One region of the Mesocryomonas lacus genome, then DNA from elsewhere that is predicted to be linked to it. Evidence: predicted binding sites of a transcription regulator. Region 1 holds the regulator's gene; the other holds the start of a gene.
The links. Region 1 encodes LexA, which represses DNA repair genes until DNA is damaged. Its sites were predicted from a motif close to TGTTCNNNNTGTGTTCNG; they were not measured.
Positions count from the first base shown of each region.

Region 1 (3,403 bases):
CGACAGGGCCGCGGCCCGAACTCCTGGTGTTCGAAGACGGACGCGAGCTGGCGCTGATCGGGGCGGGGTACGTGCTGATGCCGTTGCGGCCGAAGCCGAACGCGTTCGTGCTGACGCAGTGGCAGAGGGCTTTTCCGGACGGCGCTCAGCCGCTGGACACAGGCGTGCCATCGCGCGCCGGCGTGCGACCGGACGCCGGTGTGCCACCAGACCCGAGTGCGGCGGGATTTCGCTGCGAAGCTTTAGAGCCAGAGGGTGGTGTCGCGACCAAGAGATCCTCGCCCTCGGCTGCCGTCCCTCAACTCTTACGGTCGACGCCGCCGCTCACTGGCGAGCCCGCAGCGCCTGTCATCGACGGAAAGTCGTTGACGCCGGCAGTACCGGCCGTCCCGGCGAAGCGGGCGTCCCGGCCGATGCGGATCTGCCGGGCGACGACGCGGAGCGGGCTGAGGGTGGTCTGGACCGACGATTATCGCCAGATCGGTACGGCTTGCGACAGCGCGGACGTCGCCATCGTCGCACGGGCGGCGCGGCGCGAGGCGTGCCGCTCGGGCGCCGTGCTGGTGACGCTGCGCACGCTGCGGCGGACCGGTTCGCTCGCCATCTCCCGCTCTGCTGCAACGGGCCACGCCGAGATCTCCGCCTCGATCGCGCCGGTGCCGGAGCCGTGGCAAGTGCAGCGGCTGGCACCTTGGCCGGAGACCTGGCGGCGGGCGGTTGAGAGTACGCCGGAGAAGCCGCGGCCGTGATGCGGGGCGTTGGGATGCAAGGTTAGGCGTTCGCGGGCGGCCCCCTCATCGGCCTGCCGGCCACTTCTCCCCGGAGGGGCGAAGAAGGCGGTTTTGAGCGTGGCGGCAGGGGTGCTGCCGGCGTCGGATGCTCGCGGGGCCGACTAGATTCTTCTCCCCTGTGGGGAGAAGGTCGCGGCAGCGGGATGAGGGGGGCGGCGCGGGGCTTGTGGGTGGGCCCCCGCAACGCCGCTAACCGCCCCCCAGCCCGCCTCAGTATTTGCGGATCAGGCCGACGAGCTTGCCCTGGACCTTGATGCGCTCGGAGCCGAAGCTGCGGGTCTCGTAGGCGGGGTTGGCGGCCTCGAGCGAGATGGTGTCGCCGCGGCGGCGGAAGCGCTTGAGGGTCGCCTCCTCGTCGTCGACGAGGGCCACCACGATCTCGCCGCCTTGCGCGGTGTCGCCCCGGCGGATGACAACGGTATCGCCGTCGAGGATGCCGGCCTCGATCATCGAATCGCCCTTTACCTCCAGCGCGTAATGCTCGCCGCCGCCCAGCATGTCCGGCGGCACGAAGATCTGGCTGCCGCTCTGCTGGATGGCCGAGATCGGCACGCCGGCGGCGATGCGGCCCATCAGCGGGATGCCGACCGGTTCGCTGTCGTTGGCGGCCGGGCGAATGCGCTTGGGCAAAGGCTCGACGGACGTCTCCGCGATGGGCTCGCGGCGGGGCGCGACGGGCTCGGCGTCGGCGCTTTTTGCCTTGGCCGGCGCGACCGAGTCCGGCAGCTTCAGGACTTCCAGTGCCCGGGCGCGGTTCGGCAGACGGCGGATGAAGCCGCGCTCTTCCAGCGCGGTAATCAGTCGGTGGATGCCGGACTTGGAGCGGAGATCCAGCGCATCCTTCATCTCGTCGAAGGACGGCGGCACGCCCAGTTCCTGCAATCTCCCATGGATGAACATCAGGAGATCGTGCTGCTTGCGCGTCAGCATTTCCGGCGATCCTTGTTAAAACAAAACCTGAACAAAGCTATCTGTTCTAGTTGTGTTCTGCAAGAGCCGGAAGCTTAGTCGAGCGCGATGTAGCGGCAGGAATCGCCGGATTTGGCCGCTGGCGCATGGGGTTCTCGCAAGAGGAGAACATTGGCCCGGGCATAGACCGAGAGGAGCGACGAATCCTGGCGCCCGAAAGGCGTGACGATCGGCACGACCGCCTGCGATTCGCCAAGCGTCGCCCGGATGAAGTCGGCGCGCTGGTCGTTCGCCGGCATGTCGGCACCGAGGATGGCCTCGCGGTAGAGCGGGCTGGCCGGGGCGCCGGTAAGGGCATGAACGAGGGGCTTCAGGAACAAGGTCGCGGCGACCATCGAGGAGGCGGGGTTGCCGGGAAGGCCGATGAGCCGGGTGCGGCCGATGCGACCGGCCATCAGCGGCTTGCCCGGCCGCATGGCGACCTTCCAGAAATCGAGCGCGACGCCGCGGGCGGCGAAGACCTTGCCGACGAGGTCGTGGTCGCCGACCGAGGCGCCGCCGATGGTGACGAAGATGTCGACGGCGTCGGTGACGGCGCGGTCGAGGAGGGCGCCGATCTCGGCCTCGTCGTCGCGGGCGATGCCGTAGTCAAGCGCCTCGCCGCCGGCGGCCTCGACCATGGCGGCGACCCCGAAAGTATTGGAGGCGACGATCTGCGAGGGGCCGACCGGCTCGCCGGGCATGACCAGCTCGTCGCCGGTGGCAAGGATCGCGATGCGCGGACGGCGCAGCACGGTGAGCCGCGGATGGCCGCCGCTCGCCGCCAGGGCGATCGTGCCGGCGCCAAAACGCGTGTTCGCCTTGATGAGCGTGTCACCCTTCGAGAAGTCGGCGCCGGCCTTGCGGATGTGGCGGCCGCGCATGGCTGGCTCCAGCGGCAGCATGGTGGTGACTGTGGGCCGCTCGGCGTTCTCCTGGATGAGGATCGCATTGGCCCCGTCCGGCACCGGCGCGCCGGTGAAGATCCGGACGGTCTCGCCCGGAGCAACGCTGCCCTCGAAGGCGCGCCCGGCGGCGGATTCGCCGATGACCGTCAGCGGCTGGAAAGGGCCGGCCGTATCGTCGGCGCGCACGGCGTAGCCGTCCATGGCGGAGGCGTCAAAGTCGGGCTGGGTGCGCAGAGCGGGCAAGTCGGCGGCAAGGATGCGGCCGCGCGCAGCGCGCAGCGGCACGGTCTCGGTCTCCTTCACCGCGACGGCGTCCTGCATCAGCGCGGCGAAGGCGTCGGCGACGGAAATCATGCCGACCAGTCACCGGAGCGGCCGCCGGATTTGGCAAGCACCCGGATCGCGGAGATCTGCATGCCGCGATCGACCGCCTTGGCCATGTCGTAGATGGTGAGGCAAGCGACGCTGACGGCGGTCAGCGCTTCCATCTCGACGCCGGTCTTGCCGCTGAGGCGGACCGTCGCGGTGACGCGCAGGCCCGGCAATGCGGGCTCGGCGGCGATGTCGACGGCGATCTTCTCCAGCATCAAGGGATGGCAGAGCGGGATGAGGTCGGCGGTCTTCTTGGCCGCCATGATGCCGGCAAGCCGCGCGACGGCGATGACGTCGCCCTTCTTGGCGCCGCCGGCCTCGATCAGCGCCAGCGTCTCGGGGAGCATCAGCACCAGGCCCTCGGCGCGGGCCTCGCGCACGGTC
Region 1 is NZ_JBUZWF020000004.1:527,434-530,836, reverse strand. It holds gene ACZLZQ_RS16725 (ComEC/Rec2 family competence protein) at 1-749, shown strand, start outside; gene lexA (transcriptional repressor LexA) at 1,002-1,691, opposite strand; gene ACZLZQ_RS16715 (molybdopterin molybdotransferase MoeA) at 1,796-3,010, opposite strand; gene moaC (cyclic pyranopterin monophosphate synthase MoaC) at 2,998-3,403, opposite strand, start outside.

Region 2 (3,403 bases), on a different contig from region 1:
CGCGGATCTCCTGCCGCTCGTAGAAGCGCGGGCCACCGATGACGCGATAGTTGAGGCCGAGGGTGACGAAGCGGTCTTCGAACTCGCGCATCTGGAACGAGGCGCGCACCAGGATCGCCATGTCGTTGAGCTTATGGCCCTGGCGCTGAAGCTGCTCGATCTCCTCGCCGACGCCGCGCGCTTCCTCTTCCGAATCCCAGCCGGCATGCACCTCGACCTTGTCGTCGGCGGGGTCGGACTTTTCGGTGAACAGCGTCTTGCCGAGGCGGTCCTCGTTGTGCGCGATGAGTTTGGACGCCGCGCCGAGGATATGGGCGGTGGAGCGGTAGTTGCGCTCGAGGCGGATGACGGTGGCGCCGGGGAAATCCTTGTCGAAACGCAGGATGTTGTCGACCTCCGCGCCGCGCCAGCCGTAGATCGACTGGTCGTCATCGCCGACGCAGCAGATGTTGACGCTGTCGCTCGCGCTGTAGCGGCGGGGCTCGGCTTCCGCAGCCGCTACGGCCGATCGGCCACCGGAGGCTTCGCCCCAGGGGGGAGGGGTGTTGTCGCCGTCGTCAACGAGGTCGTCATACGCTGACGCGCTGATCTCCCCCCTTGAGGGGGAGATGGCCGGCAGGCCAGAGGGGGGCGAGCTGCCGCCCACCTCTGCTGTTGCGCTATTCGCAAGCGCTGCATCTCGCGCGCCCCCCTCTGCCTTGCCAGGCATCTCCCCCTCAAGGGGGGAGATCGACTGTGCCTGATCCCGCCGCTTCGGGCGCTGGGCGAGGAGGCGGAGCCAGAGGTACTGGGAGATGTTGGTGTCCTGGTACTCGTCGACCAGGATGTACTTGAACCGCCGGTGGTAGTCGGCGAGGACGTCGGGATGCGCGCGGAAGATGGCGATCGGGTGCATCAGGAGGTCGCCGAAATCGGTGGCGTTGAGCGCCACGAGACGGTCCTGATAGGCCTGGTAGAGCTCGCGGCCGCGGCCGTTGGCGAAGGCGCGCGCATCCCCCTCGGGAATGTCCTTCGGCGTCAGGCCCTTGTTCTTCCAGCCGTCGACGAGGCCGGCGAAGGCGCGTGCCGGCCAGCGCTTGTCGTCGAGCTTCTCGGCCTGGATCAGCTGCTTCATCAGCCGGATTTGGTCGTCGGTGTCGAGGATGGTGAAGTTCGACTTCAGCCCGACCAGCTCGGCGTGCCGGCGCAGGATCTTGACGCCGATGGAGTGGAAGGTGCCGAGCCAGGGCATGCCCTCGACCGCGCCGCCGCCGACGAGAAGCCCGATGCGCGTCTTCATCTCGCGCGCCGCCTTGTTGGTGAAGGTCACCGCAAGGATCTGGCTGGGGAAGGCCTTGCCGGTGGCGAGGATGTGGGCGATGCGCGTAGTCAGAACGCGTGTCTTGCCGGTGCCGGCACCGGCGAGCACCAGCACGGGCCCCTCGGTCGCCTCGACCGCGGCCCGCTGTTCGGCGTTGAGGCCCTCGAGATAGTCCGGCGCTTTCGGTCCGCCGCGGGCGGCCAGCGCGCGTGCGGCGATGCCGCCGGCGCGGGGGGCCGGGGGCCGGCTCTCGCCGTCGGGCCGGGACGCGCCGTCGGGCCGGCGGGGAATGCTGGAATCGCTCATATTCCCTATCTAATCGGCCGCTCGCCGGAACACTAGGGGAACGCGGTCACACCTCGGTTCCCGCCGTCCTCCGGCGCGGGCGCTGCCATCTGCGGCAATCTTCCAGATATTTGGTCGCGCCGTGGTTGATCCGGCGGGGTCAGCATTTAAGCTGAGGACCAAACCAGGGAGATACGAGATGACCAAGACGCCCGCCATCACCCAGGCGATGATCAACGCCTATGACGAGTACACCCATCTGACGCTCGACCGACGGGGCTTCATGCAGAAGCTGACCGGCCTTGCCGGTTCGGCGGCCGCTGCCGCCGCGATCGCGCCGATGCTGGGGGCCTCCAACGCCGAGGCGGCGATCGTGCCGGAGGGCGATCCCGGCATCGAGACGTCCTGGGTCCTCTTCAGCGCCGGCGAGACCGAGATGAAGGCCTATCTCGCGCGGCCGAAGGATGCGGCGGGTTCGCTTCCCGGCGTCATGGTGATCCACGAGAACCGCGGCCTCAACGGGCATATCCAGGATGTGGCACGGCGGCTCGCCAAGGCCGGCTTCGTGGCGCTGGCGCCGGACTTCCTGTCGGCGAACGGCGGCACCCCGCCGGACGAGGACAAGGCACGCGACCTCATCGGCACGCTCGATCCCTCGGTGACCACGGCGCTCGCCAAGGATTCGGCGGACTGGCTGACGAAGGCCGACGGCGTCAACGGCAAGGTCGGCGCCGTCGGCTTCTGCTGGGGTGGCGGTCTCGTCAACGACCTCGCGGTCGCCGATCCTGCCCTCGCCGCCGGCGTCGCCTATTACGGCCGCCAGCCGAAGGCCGAGGATGTGGTGAAGATCAAGGCTGCGGTCATGCTGCACTATGGCGGCCTCGACGACCGGATCAATGCCGGCATTCCCGCCTACCGCGATGCCCTCGAGAAGGCAGGCGTCGAGCATCAGATCTTCGTCTATGATGGCGTCAACCATGCCTTCAACAACGACACATCAGTCGCCCGCTACGACAAGGCGGCGTCCGATCTCGCCTTCGAGCGCACGACGACATTCCTGAGGACCAAGCTCAGCTGAGGAGGGCCCATGCTGCACTACCTGCATCCCGATCCGCTCGGCGAGATGCCGAACAGCACGCTGCCGCTGATCGTCGCGGCGGGGGCTGTCGGTCCCGATCTGTCGGAGAATGCCGTCCACGATCTCCTGCGCAGCCACGGCTGGCAGGGAACGTGGACCTACACGGTCTACGACTACTGGCATTATCACGCGGCCGGGCACGAGGTTCTCGTCTGCATTGCCGGGCATGCCCGCATCGGTTTCGGCGGCGATACCGGCGAGGAAGTGGAGATGACGCCCGGCGATGCCGTGATCATTCCCGCTGGCGTCGGGCACAAGCGGCTTTCGGCCTCGCCCGACTTCCAGGTGGTCGGCGCCTATCCGCCCGACCAGAATGGCGCCATCACCCGCGCCGGCGCGATGGCGCTGGTGGTCGCTGCGCGGTCGATCGGCCAGCTCGCGCTGCCGGTGATGGACCCGCTGAGCGGCGACGAGCCCGGTCGGCTGGCGGCCTGGCGGTAGCGGCGCAAACGCGCAGCCCAGACCTCTGGCGCGACCCCGCCGCTTTATGGCATGCCCGTCTGAGAAAAGCAGGAGAACGGGCATGACACTGGCCGACATCAGGCGCGAGAGCGTAGAGCCTCGGACGGGAACGGCCACGGCCGTGGCGGCCCTGAAGGAGAAGTTCGGCGAGCGGCTGTCGACCGGCGCGGATGTCCGACGTGCCCATGCGCACACGACGACCTACATCCCCAACCAGA
Region 2 is NZ_JBUZWF020000003.1:505,210-508,612, forward strand. It holds gene ACZLZQ_RS12180 (ATP-dependent helicase) at 1-1,606, opposite strand, end outside; gene ACZLZQ_RS12185 (dienelactone hydrolase family protein) at 1,785-2,663, shown strand; gene ACZLZQ_RS12190 (cupin domain-containing protein) at 2,673-3,164, shown strand; gene ACZLZQ_RS12195 (FAD-binding oxidoreductase) at 3,247-3,403, shown strand, end outside.
Region 2: ACZLZQ_RS12180 (ATP-dependent helicase) is a predicted target of LexA. The motif match lies at 1,632-1,649, and genes of this name have one in related genera.